Linked DNA regions of Sinorhizobium meliloti. The main gene of each other region encodes a partner of the protein of the gene in region 2 in a complex. Links are inferred from orthologs where the notes say so. Each region holds a gene or a part of one and is shown on either strand. Other genes may lie near its edges.

Evidence for each region.
Region 1: the proteins of uvrA (region 2) and mfd are in contact, whole or in part, in a crystal structure (PDB 4DFC), measured with the Escherichia coli proteins. The link is inferred for Sinorhizobium meliloti from one-to-one orthologs.

The regions. Positions count from the first base shown.
Region 1 is NZ_JAGIOS010000001.1:3,346,531-3,352,610, forward strand. The notes cover bases 557-4,574. They hold mfd (transcription-repair coupling factor), read left to right. Parts: upstream 557-858; coding sequence 859-4,374; downstream 4,375-4,574. Other genes in these bases: JOH52_RS16185 (FAD assembly factor SdhE), read left to right, coding at 557-856. Outside these bases: ATP-dependent DNA helicase RecG, read right to left, coding at 1-434; more of JOH52_RS16185, read left to right, coding at 551-556; JOH52_RS16195 (hypothetical protein), read right to left, coding at 4,774-4,992; xth (exodeoxyribonuclease III), read right to left, coding at 4,989-5,783; JOH52_RS16205 (hypothetical protein), read right to left, coding at 5,787-5,963. UniProt on the Escherichia coli protein: Couples transcription and DNA repair by recognizing RNA polymerase (RNAP) stalled at DNA lesions. Mediates ATP-dependent release of RNAP and its truncated transcript from the DNA, and recruitment of nucleotide excision repair machinery to the damaged site.
Region 2 is NZ_JAGIOS010000001.1:3,498,699-3,504,252, forward strand. The notes cover bases 1,277-4,768. They hold uvrA (excinuclease ABC subunit UvrA), read left to right. Parts: upstream 1,277-1,646; coding sequence 1,647-4,568; downstream 4,569-4,768. Other genes in these bases: JOH52_RS17040 (single-stranded DNA-binding protein), read right to left, coding at 1,277-1,360; JOH52_RS17050 (DUF72 domain-containing protein), read left to right, coding at 4,658-4,768. Outside these bases: JOH52_RS17035 (MarC family protein), read left to right, coding at 141-770; more of JOH52_RS17040, read right to left, coding at 836-1,276; more of JOH52_RS17050, read left to right, coding at 4,769-5,461. UniProt on the Escherichia coli protein: The UvrABC repair system catalyzes the recognition and processing of DNA lesions. UvrA is an ATPase and a DNA-binding protein. A damage recognition complex composed of 2 UvrA and 2 UvrB subunits scans DNA for abnormalities.

The DNA of each region.
Region 1 (6,080 bases), 150 kb from region 2 along the record:
ATGTAGTCGGGGTGGACCATGGAAGCCCGCCGGTTGAACCAGTCCACCTTGCCGCTGACGATCACCGTCTCATCGATGGGCAGGGCCTTCTCGAGCCAGTTCCCCCTGACGCGGAAGAAGGTGAGCGCCAGTTCGCCGGTCTCGTCGTGGAGAAAGACGCGATAGGGCACGTTCGATCTGCCACTGGGTGCCGGCTGGTGCCGGTCTACCCGGCCCGTGATGGTAACGATCGCACCGTTTGGAGCATGGGCAATGCCGGGCTGGCGGCGACGATCGATCAGCGAATGAGGGATATGGAACAGGAGATCGACGACGCGGCAGTCTTCAACCGTCTCGCGCCCGAGCAGGCGCGCGTAAAGTTCGCCGGTCTTCGGGCCGATGCCGGGCAATGTGTCGAGGGGCGAAAACAGCGGATCGAGCAGGGCAGGGCGCATAGCAATGAAATTGCGACGATAATTCCGGCTTTGGCAAGGCTGACAACCTGCTTTCCAGCGTTTATAGAGCCCATGATCTCGATCCGCAGAGCGGCGGAGAGCAGGAAGGACATCCCATGACCGGCATTTCGCGCACGAGCGCCGATCTCGACCCGCGTCGGCGCAGGATTCTCTTCCGCGCGTGGCACCGCGGCATTCGGGAGATGGACCTGATCCTCGGCCAGTTCGCCGAGGCGGAGCTCGCCACCTTGTCCGAAGCGGAGCTCGACGAACTCGAAGCGATCATGGGGGAGGAGGACAACGACCTCGTCCGCTGGATCACCGGAGAAAAACCGCTGCCCGAGCGTTATGCGACGGAACTCTTCTTCCGCATCGCTGCCTATCGCCCGGATTTCGACCCGGTTCGCCACGAAACGAAGTAGACATGACGATGATACCTGGCTTCGACCCTAGGAAGATTCTTGCGGCGACGCGGGAAATTACGATCGGCCCGGTGCCCACGGGTGCCGAGGCGCTCGTTCTCGCCGAACTGGCCCGGGCCGGGGCCCCCGTCGCCTATATCCTCTCCGATGGCCAGAAGGTCGCTGACCTCGAACAGGTGCTCGGTTTCGTCGCTCCCGATATCCCGGTCCTGACGCTGCCGGGTTGGGACTGCCTGCCTTACGACCGGGTCTCGCCGAGCGCCGACACCTCGGCGCGCAGGCTTGCCGCGCTGAGCGCGTTGATCGCCCACCGCAGGAAACCGCATCCGGCGATCGTGCTCGTCACCATCAATGCAGCGCTGCAAAGGATCTCGCCGCAGGATGTGATCGAAAGCCTCGCCTTCACGGCACGGCCCGGCAACCAGATCCGCATGGACGACCTTGCCGCCCGGCTGGAGCGAAACGGCTTCGAACGGGTCCCGACCGTGCGCGAGATGGGCGAATTCGCCGTACGGGGAGGCATCCTCGATGTCTATGTACCCGGCAGCGGCGAGCCTTTGCGCCTCGACTTCTTCGGCGACACGCTCGAGGCGATCCGCTCCTTCGATCCCGCAAGCCAGCGCACGATCGGGCAGGTCCGGTCCCTCGACCTCAATCCGATGAGCGAGGTATCCCTGACGCCCGAGACGATCAGCCACTTCCGAAAGCAGTATCTTTCTCTCTTCGGAGCGGCGACGCGCGACGATGCGCTTTATCAGGCCGTGTCGGAGGGACGGCGCTATGCCGGCATGGAGCATTGGCTGCCGCTTTTCTACGATCGGCTCGAAACGGTCTTCGACTATCTCGACGGCTTTCGCATCGTCACCGACCATCTGGCGCGCGAGGCCGCGGCAGAGCGCTCGAAGCTCGTTCTCGACTATTACGACGCACGCCTCGCCTCGGCTTCGCCGGGCAAGTCTCAGGTCACCCAGGGCACGCCCTACAAGCCCGTGCCGCCGGACATGCTCTATCTCACTGCGAAAGGCTTCGGCGAAGCCCTGAATGATCTCAATGCGGTCCGCCTTTCGCCCTTTACCGAACACGAGGGCGAAGCCCGCCAGGTCGTGAACATCGAAGCGCGTCAGGGCCTGCGTTGGGCCAAACCGGCGGGCGAGGCCGACAACGACGGCACGCGCACCAATGTTTTCGATCAGGCCGTGAAGCATATCGCCGAGAAGCGGGCAAAAGGCGCAAAGGTCATCGTGTCCGGCTGGACGGAGGGCTCGCTCGACCGGCTGCTTCAGGTTCTGGCCGAGCATGGTCTCGCCAATATCCGTCCGGTCAAGGCGCTCTCGGATATCGGTTCGCTCAAGCCGGGGGAGGCCGCATCCGCGGTTCTCAGCCTCGAAGCGGGATTCGAGACCGGCGACCTCGTCGTCATCGGCGAGCAGGACATTCTCGGCGACCGTCTGGTTCGCCGCTCCAAGCGGCGCAAGCGCGGCGCGGATTTCATCGCCGAAGTGACCGGCCTCGACGAGGGCAGTTATGTCGTACACGCCGAGCACGGTATCGGGCGCTTCGTCGGCCTCAGGACGATCGAGGCCGCCGGCGCACCGCATGACTGCCTCGAGCTCGTCTATGCGGACGATGCCAAGCTGTTCCTGCCGGTGGAAAATATCGAGCTTCTGTCGCGCTACGGCTCGGAAGGAACCGATGCTGTCCTCGACAAGCTCGGCGGCGTCGCCTGGCAGGCGCGCAAGGCCAAGCTCAAGAAACGGCTGCTCGACATGGCCGGCGGCCTCATCCGCATCGCTGCCGAAAGACATACGCGCCATGCGCCGGTCCTTGCGGCGCAGGACGGGGTCTATGACGAGTTCGCCGCCCGCTTCCCCTATGACGAGACCGAGGACCAATTGAACTCGATCGATGCCGTCCGCGACGATCTCGGCCGCGGCCGGCCCATGGACCGCCTCGTGTGCGGCGATGTCGGCTTCGGCAAGACAGAGGTGGCGCTGCGTGCCGCCTTCATCGCGGCGATGAACGGCGTGCAGGTCGCCGTGGTGGTGCCGACGACCCTGCTTGCGAGGCAGCACTTCAAGACCTTCTCCGATCGTTTCCGCGGCTTGCCGATACGGATACAGCAGGCCTCACGGCTGGTCGGCTCGAAGGATCTGGCGCTCACGAAGAAAGAGGTCGCCGAAGGCAAGACGGACATCGTAGTGGGCACGCACGCGCTGCTCGGCTCGTCGATCAAATTCGCCAATCTCGGCCTGCTCATCATCGATGAGGAGCAGCATTTCGGTGTCAAGCACAAGGAACGCCTGAAAGAGCTGAAGACCGATGTGCACGTCCTCACGCTCTCGGCGACGCCCATTCCGCGGACGCTGCAGCTTGCCCTCACCGGAGTGCGCGAATTGTCGCTGATCACGACGCCGCCGGTCGACCGCATGGCGGTGCGAACCTTCATTTCGCCCTTCGATGCTTTGGTGATCCGAGAGACGCTGATGCGCGAGCACTACCGCGGCGGCCAGAGCTTCTATGTCTGTCCGCGCGTGAGCGATCTTCCGGAAATCCACGATTTCCTGAAATCCGACGTGCCGGAACTGAAGGTTGCCGTGGCGCACGGGCAAATGCCGGCGACCGAGCTCGAAGATATCATGAACGCCTTCTACGAGGGGCGCTACGATGTGCTCCTCTCGACGACGATCGTAGAGTCCGGTCTCGACGTGCCGACCGCCAACACCCTGATCGTGCATCGTGCCGATATGTTCGGCCTCGCCCAGCTCTATCAGCTGCGCGGTCGGGTAGGGCGCTCCAAGGTCCGCGCCTTCGCGCTCTTCACCCTTCCCGTCAACAAGACGTTGACCGGGCCGGCGGAACGGCGCCTCAAGGTTCTCCAGTCGCTTGATACGCTTGGAGCCGGGTTCCAGCTCGCCAGCCACGACCTCGACATCCGCGGAGCGGGCAACCTGCTCGGCGAGGAGCAGTCCGGTCACATCAAGGAGGTCGGCTTCGAGCTCTACCAGCAGATGCTGGAGGAGGCGGTCGCCGAGCTCAAGGGCGAAGAGGAGATCCACGATACCGGCTGGTCGCCGCAGATATCGGTCGGAACGCCGGTGATGATCCCCGAAGAGTATGTGCCGGACCTCAATCTGCGGCTCGGCCTTTATCGGCGCCTGGGTGAACTGACCGACCTCAAGGAGATCGACGGCTTCGGTGCGGAGCTGATCGACCGTTTCGGGCCGCTGCCGACGGAGGTGCAGCACCTCCTGAAAATCGTCTACGTCAAGTCGCTCTGCCGCACGGCGAATGTCGAAAAGCTCGATGCGGGGCCGAAGGGCGTCGTGGTCCAGTTCCGCAACAAGGAATTTCCCAATCCCGCCGCGCTCGTGGGCTACATCGCGAAACAGGGAACAGTCGCCAAGATCCGCCCGGACCAGAGCATTTTCTTCCAGCGCGAGCTCGCAACTCCGGAAAAACGCCTTTCCGGCGCCGCGATGGTGATGACGCAGCTTGCAGCGCTCGCAAAGGCCGGTTGAGATACATCTTGAGTTTCTGGCGGCAGCTGCGAGATCGCTGATGGCGTTGAAGCTCTGGCCGGTTTTGTCGGCGCGGAGGTCGGTGCGGACAAGGTTGCCGAGCGCGTCGGTCAGAGCGGGGAGGACTGCAATCTCTCCTTCTCATCTCTGTGCTTGTCCCAGAGATGAGAGCAGCGCCGCGTCCGTGGCGCGGGGAAGAGTTCTTCCAGCCCAATAACTTGGGCTGGCTGGATTCCTGTGACGAGCACAGGAATGAGGAGATCAAACAAGCCGCGGCGGGTATCCCGAATTTCAACAGAATCCGCCGCGTGCTGCTGCGTCAGATCGCGATCACCAACTTCATAAACCCGTGCTGACCGGCGACACCGTGCCGGACCATTCTCGAAGTCTCGTTCACCCTTAGTCGGCGGCGGGCCAATTGTTGGACGGTTCTTCGATGACCTGCTCGCTGATGTCGTCGGCGGGATCAGGGTCTCGTTCGTAGGCGAGCCGAAGCTGTCCAATCTCGTCAAGAATGGCGGCGTAGACATCCCGTTGGCGCGCGCCGGCAACGACAGCGGCGTCGACCAGTTTTTCCAGTTCGAGGCGCAGCTCGGCGCGCCAATCATTCATCGTCATTGATCTTCCTCCGCAGGTCCATCCGACAGTTCGATCCAGGCCGGTGCGTGATCGCTCGTGTGCTCCCATCCCCGGACATGCCTGTCGACCCCCGCAGCCGAAAGCCTCAAGGTGACATGCGGGCTGAGCAGGAGGTGATCGATGCGAAGGCCGGCATCCCGCGCGAAGGCATTTCGGAAGTAGTCCCAAAAGGTGTAGACGCGTTCCCCGGGGTGAAGCTGCCGGAGGGCATCCGTCCAGCCCTGTTCAAGCAGGCGATGATAAGCGTCTCTGACCTCGATGCGGAACAGCGCGTCGTTCACCCAACGCTCCGGTTTGTAGACATCGAGTTCTGTCGGCATGACGTTGTAGTCGCCAGCGAGGATCACCGGCACGTCGAGTTCCAGCAGCTCTGCCGCGTAAGCCGTCAGCCTGTGGAACCATGCCAGCTTGTATTCGAACTTCGGGCCCGGATAGGGATTCCCGTTGGGCAGATAGAGACAGCCGATCACCATGCCCTCGACCGCTGCCTCGATATAGCGGCTATGGGTATCGTCCGGATCACCGGGAAGGCCCTTGCGCGTCAGCGTCGGCTCCCTGTCTCTGGCGAGGATCGCCACGCCGTTCCAACTCTTCTGGCCGTGCCAAATCGCCCCGTATCCGGCAGCCTCGATGGCTTTCACGGGGAATTTCGGGTCTGGTGCCTTGAGTTCCTGAAGGCAGACGACGTCGGGTGACGCCTCCTCCAGCCACCGCAGCAGGACACCCAGACGGCCATTCACCCCGTTGACGTTATAGGTGGCGATCTTCACGGCCTAGTTCTTGCGATCGCCCTTGTCGCCCTGGCCGGGCTTGGCATCGTGCTTCGCCTTCTGTTTCTTGTCCGACGACAGGGAACGGCCGACATCCACCGAATGTTTGAACTTCCCGCTTTCGTCGCGCCGCACGTAGCGCTTGTCGGTCCCGGTATCGATGAGTTCGCGCTTCGACATCACTGCCTCCATTCGTCAGGTCGCCCGACAGAACGCACGGAAAGCCGAAAAGTTACAAACCGCTGGCCGCGGCGCGCGAGATGAGCTTCCCACCAGGAGCGTGAACAGAGCCTTTCA
Region 2 (5,554 bases):
CTGCGCGCCTCGGGGATGGCGCTGGTTTAAGCCATTGCGTTGCGCTTGGCTACCCGCTCTTTCCAAGCTCGCACCGCTTGCCTAACAATGCGGGCCACACCACCGGGAATAGCCGGGGTAAAATCCGGAAGGGGACACGGATGTTCGACGTCGATCTCTTGATCAATGCGCTGACGACGCTGCTCGTCACGCTTGATCCGCCCGGCCTTGCGCCGATCTTCCTGAGCCTGACCGTCGGCTTGAGCCGGCAGCAGCGCTTCCAGGTCGCGACCCGCGGCTCGCTCATCGCTTTTTTCATCCTCGCCGCCTTTGCGCTATTCGGCGACGGCATCCTCGGTCTGCTCGGCATCTCGATCGGCGCCTTCCGGATCGCCGGCGGCATGCTGCTCTTCTGGATCGCTTTCGAGATGATTTTCGAGAAACGCCAGGAGCGAAAGGAGAAGGCCGGGGAAACGGCGATCACGAAGGACCACCTCCACAATATCGCGGTCTTCCCTCTCGCACTGCCCCTGATTGCCGGGCCGGGAGCGATCTCGGCAACCATCCTTCTCGGCAGCTCATTTCCCTCGGCACTGGAGCGGGTGCAGCTCATCGTCGTCATCGCCGCATCGATGGCGATACTGTTCCTGGCGCTGGTGATCGCCGAGCGTATCGACCGGTTCCTGGGCGTCACCGGCCGGGCGATCCTCACCCGCCTCCTCGGCGTCATCCTTGCGGCACTCGCCGTTCAATTCGTCGTGGACGGCGTGCGTTCGGCGTTTCAGGTCTGAACGCACAACGAGAACGGCCCGCAACGAAGCGGGCCGGATGGTCTCGGACTGGCTGGCGCAGTCGATCAGAACGGAATGTCGTCGTCGAGATCGCGCGAGAAGTTGCCGCCCTGGTTCGGCTGGTTCGATTGACCGCCCGACCGGGCGCCGCCCGAGGAGGGCCGCGACTGATCGTATTCCTCGTAGCCGCCACCGCCGTAGTCGCTGCCGCCGCGACCTGCGCCGCCGCCCTCGCCTCCGCGACCGTCAAGCATCGTCAGGGTCGAGTTGAAGCCCTGAAGGACGACCTCGGTCGAATAGCGGTCATTGCCGGTCTGATCCTGCCACTTGCGCGTCTGCAGCTGGCCTTCGATGTAGAGCTTGGCGCCTTTCTTCACATATTGTTCGACGACCTTGCAGAGGCCTTCGTTGAAGACGACGACCGTGTGCCACTCCGTCTTCTCGCGGCGCTCGCCCGAATTACGGTCGCGCCAGGTCTCGGATGTGGCAATTCTGAGGTTGGCGATCGGCCGGCCGTCCTGCGTGCGCCGGATTTCCGGGTCGGCCCCGACGTTTCCGATCAAGATCACCTTGTTGACGCTACCAGCCATATCGCTTTTCCCGTTCTTGCCGCCGGACCGCTCGGCCGGCTCTCCAATGTCTCATGAGCAAACACCTTAACGGGCCGCCGCCGCCGATACGCCCCGTATCGCGCATAATCCACAGCTGATTTGGCGTGGATATGGCAGAGTTTGTTCTTTTTTTGTTCTAGTATTCCTCTATGATCCTGTCAACCGAATCGCAATTGAGCCGCCTCTTTTGCCGATTGCGCCTCGACATGGGCGCGGCCGTCATTACATAGGGGGCTTTCAACCGACATACAAAGCTGGCCTTCCGATGAGCGAACTCAAGACCATCTCCATTCGCGGCGCTCGCGAGCACAATCTCAAGGGCATCGACCTTGATCTGCCGCGCAACAAGCTGATCGTGATGACCGGCCTTTCGGGCTCCGGCAAATCGTCGCTCGCCTTCGACACGATCTACGCCGAGGGCCAGCGGCGCTATGTCGAGAGCCTCTCGGCCTATGCGCGCCAGTTCCTGGAAATGATGCAGAAGCCCGACGTCGATCAGATCGACGGGCTCTCGCCGGCGATCTCGATCGAGCAGAAGACCACGTCGCGCAACCCGCGTTCGACTGTCGGAACCGTTACCGAGATCTACGACTATCTGCGCCTGCTCTTCGCGCGCGTCGGCGTGCCCTATTCTCCCGCCACAGGCCTGCCGATCGAAAGCCAGACGGTCAGCCAGATGGTCGACCGGGTGCTGGAGTTCGGCGAGGGGACGCGCCTCTACATGCTGGCCCCGCTCGTGCGCGGGCGCAAGGGCGAGTACAGGAAAGAGCTCGCCGAGTTGATGAAGAAGGGCTTCCAGCGCGTAAAGGTAGACGGGCAATTTTACGAGATTGCCGACGTGCCGGCGCTCGACAAGAAGTACAAGCACGACATCGACGTGGTCGTCGACCGTGTCGTGGTGCGGCCCGATATCGGAACCCGTCTCGCCGACAGTATCGAAACCTGTCTTACGCTCGCCGACGGCTTGGCGATCGCCGAATTCGCCGACCGCCCCCTGCCTCCGGAAGAGACCTCCGCCGGCGGCTCGGCCAACAAGTCGCTGAACGAAACGCATGAGCGGGTGCTGTTTTCCGAGAAGTTCGCCTGTCCCGTCTCGGGTTTCACCATTCCCGAGATCGAACCGCGGCTTTTCTCCTTCAACAATCCCTTCGGAGCCTGCACGACCTGCGACGGGCTGGGCAGCCAGCAGAAGATCGACGAGGCGCTGATCGTTCCGGAGCCGAACCGCACCCTCAGGGACGGCGCCATTGCACCCTGGGCGAAATCCACGTCGCCCTACTACAACCAGACGCTCGAGGCCCTCGGCACGGTTTTCGGCTTCAAGCTCGGCAGCCGCTGGAGCGAGCTTTCCGAGGAAGCACAGGAAGCTATTCTCCACGGAACGAAGGACAAGATCACCTTCCACTATCAGGACGGCGCCCGATCCTACAACACGACGAAGACGTTCGAGGGCATCGTGCCGAATCTCGAACGCCGCTGGAAGGAGACCGACAGCGCCTGGGCGCGCGAGGAGATCGAGCGCTATATGTCGGCGGCCCCCTGCCCCGCCTGTGCCGGTTACCGGCTGAAACCGGAAGCGCTTGCCGTCAAGATCCACGCGCTGCATATCGGCGAGGTCTCCGAAATGTCGATCCGCGCCGCACGCGACTGGTTCGAGGTCTTGCCCGAGCATCTCAGCACGAAGCAGAACGAGATCGCCGTGCGCATCCTCAAGGAGATCCGCGAGCGCCTGCGATTCCTGAACGACGTCGGCCTCGAGTATTTGAGCCTTTCGCGCAATTCCGGCACGCTTTCGGGCGGCGAAAGCCAGCGCATCCGGCTCGCGTCGCAGATCGGCTCAGGGCTGACGGGTGTTCTCTACGTTCTCGACGAGCCCTCGATCGGCCTGCACCAGCGCGACAATGCCCGCCTCCTGGATACGCTGCGGCATCTGCGCGACATCGGCAACACGGTCATCGTCGTGGAGCATGACGAAGATGCGATCCTGACGGCCGATTATGTCGTCGACATCGGCCCGGCGGCCGGCATTCACGGTGGCGAGGTCATTGCGGAAGGGACCCCTTCCGATATCATGTCCAATCCGAAGTCGTTGACGGGGAAATATCTCTCCGGCGAGCTTTCCGTTGCCGTGCCCGGCGAACGGCGCAAACCGAAGAAGAAAAAGGAAGTCACCGTCGTCGGCGCGCGTGCCAACAATCTGAAGAACGTGACCGCGTCGATCCCGCTCGGTGTCTTCACCGCCGTCACCGGCGTATCGGGCGGGGGCAAGTCCACCTTCCTGATCGAGACGCTCTACAAGGCTGCCGCCCGCCGCGTCATGGGCGCGCGCGAAAATCCGGCCGAACACGACCGCATCGACGGCTTCGAGCATATCGACAAGGTGATCGACATCGACCAGTCGCCGATCGGGCGCACGCCGCGCTCCAACCCGGCGACCTATACCGGAGCCTTCACGCCCATTCGCGACTGGTTTGCCGGGTTGCCGGAAGCAAAGGCGCGCGGCTACCAGCCGGGCCGCTTCTCCTTCAACGTCAAGGGCGGCCGCTGCGAGGCCTGCCAGGGCGACGGCGTCATCAAGATCGAGATGCACTTCCTGCCGGATGTCTACGTCACCTGCGACGTCTGTCACGGCAAGCGCTACAATCGCGAGACGCTGGACGTTCACTTCAAGGGCAAGTCGATCGCCGATGTGCTCGACATGACGGTGGAGGAAGGCGTCGAGTTCTTCGCGGCCGTTCCGGCGGTGCGCGACAAGCTGGTGACACTGAACCAGGTGGGCCTCGGCTATATCAAGATCGGCCAGCAGGCGAACACACTTTCAGGCGGCGAGGCCCAGCGCGTCAAGCTCGCCAAGGAGCTGTCGAAACGCTCAACCGGGCGCACGCTCTATATTCTGGACGAGCCGACAACCGGCTTGCATTTCCACGACGTAGCCAAGCTTCTTGAAGTTCTGCATGAGCTCGTCAATCAGGGTAATTCCGTGGTGGTCATCGAGCACAATCTCGAAGTCATCAAGACGGCCGACTGGATCATCGACTTCGGCCCGGAAGGCGGCGACGGCGGTGGCGAGGTCATTGCGCAAGGGACGCCGGAAGAGGTCGTGAAGGAGCCGCGCTCCTATACCGGCCAGTTCCTGAAGGAGCTTCTGGAGCGCCGGCCGGTGAAGAAGGTGGTTGCGGCGGAGTGATGCGTGGCCTCCTGAAAGCGGGTGGCGTCTCTGATTCGCCCCGGCTACAGCGGTTTTGCGTGTCTGAGTGAGCATCGAGGAGGAAGAGGATGGCAGATTCGGGACAGATCCGTGTCGGCATCGGCGGATGGAACTTCGAACCCTGGGAAGGCACCTTCTATCCGGACGATCTTCCGAAAAAGCGGCAGCTCGAATTCGCCGGCAAGGAATTGCGGACGATCGAGGTCAACGGCACCTATTACAGCTCACAGAAGCCGGCGACTTTTGCCAAGTGGGCGGCGGAGGTTCCCGACGGCTTCATTTTTTCGCTGAAGGCCAGCCGCTTCGTGACAAATCGCAGGGTCCTGTCCGAAGCCGGTGAATCCATGGAGCGGTTCCTGACGCAGGGGCTGACGGAACTCGGCGACCGCCTCGGTCCCATCCTCTGGCAGTTCGCGCCGACCAAGAAATTCGATGCGGAGGATTTCGAGGGATTCCTGAAGCTCCTGCCGGAAAAGCAGGACGGCCTGAAGCTCCGCCACGTGGTCGAAGTCCGCAACCCCAGCTTCCAGGTTCCGGACTTCGTCAAGCTCATTGAAAAATACAAGGTTGCCGTCGTTCTCGCCGAGCATGCGGACTACCCGATGATCGCCGATGTCACGGGTGATTTCGTCTATGCACGGCTGCAGAAGGGCAGCGACGAGGTGAAGACCTGCTATCCGCCGAAAGATCTCGATCGCTGGGCCGAGCGGCTGAAGACCTTTGCCGCCGGCGGTGAGCCGGACGACCTGGAGAAAGCTGCGCCGGAACGCCAGCCCGAGATGGCACCCCGCGACGTCTTTGCCTTCTTCATCACCTCAGGCAAGGTCAACGCTCCCAACGGCGCTAGGGAACTGCAGAAACGCGTGGGCTAAGGCCTGTTGAGATTCGGGATTCCCGCCGCGGCTTGTTTGATTACCTCATCCCTGTGCTCGTCACAGGGATCCAGCCAGACCAAGTCCTTGGGC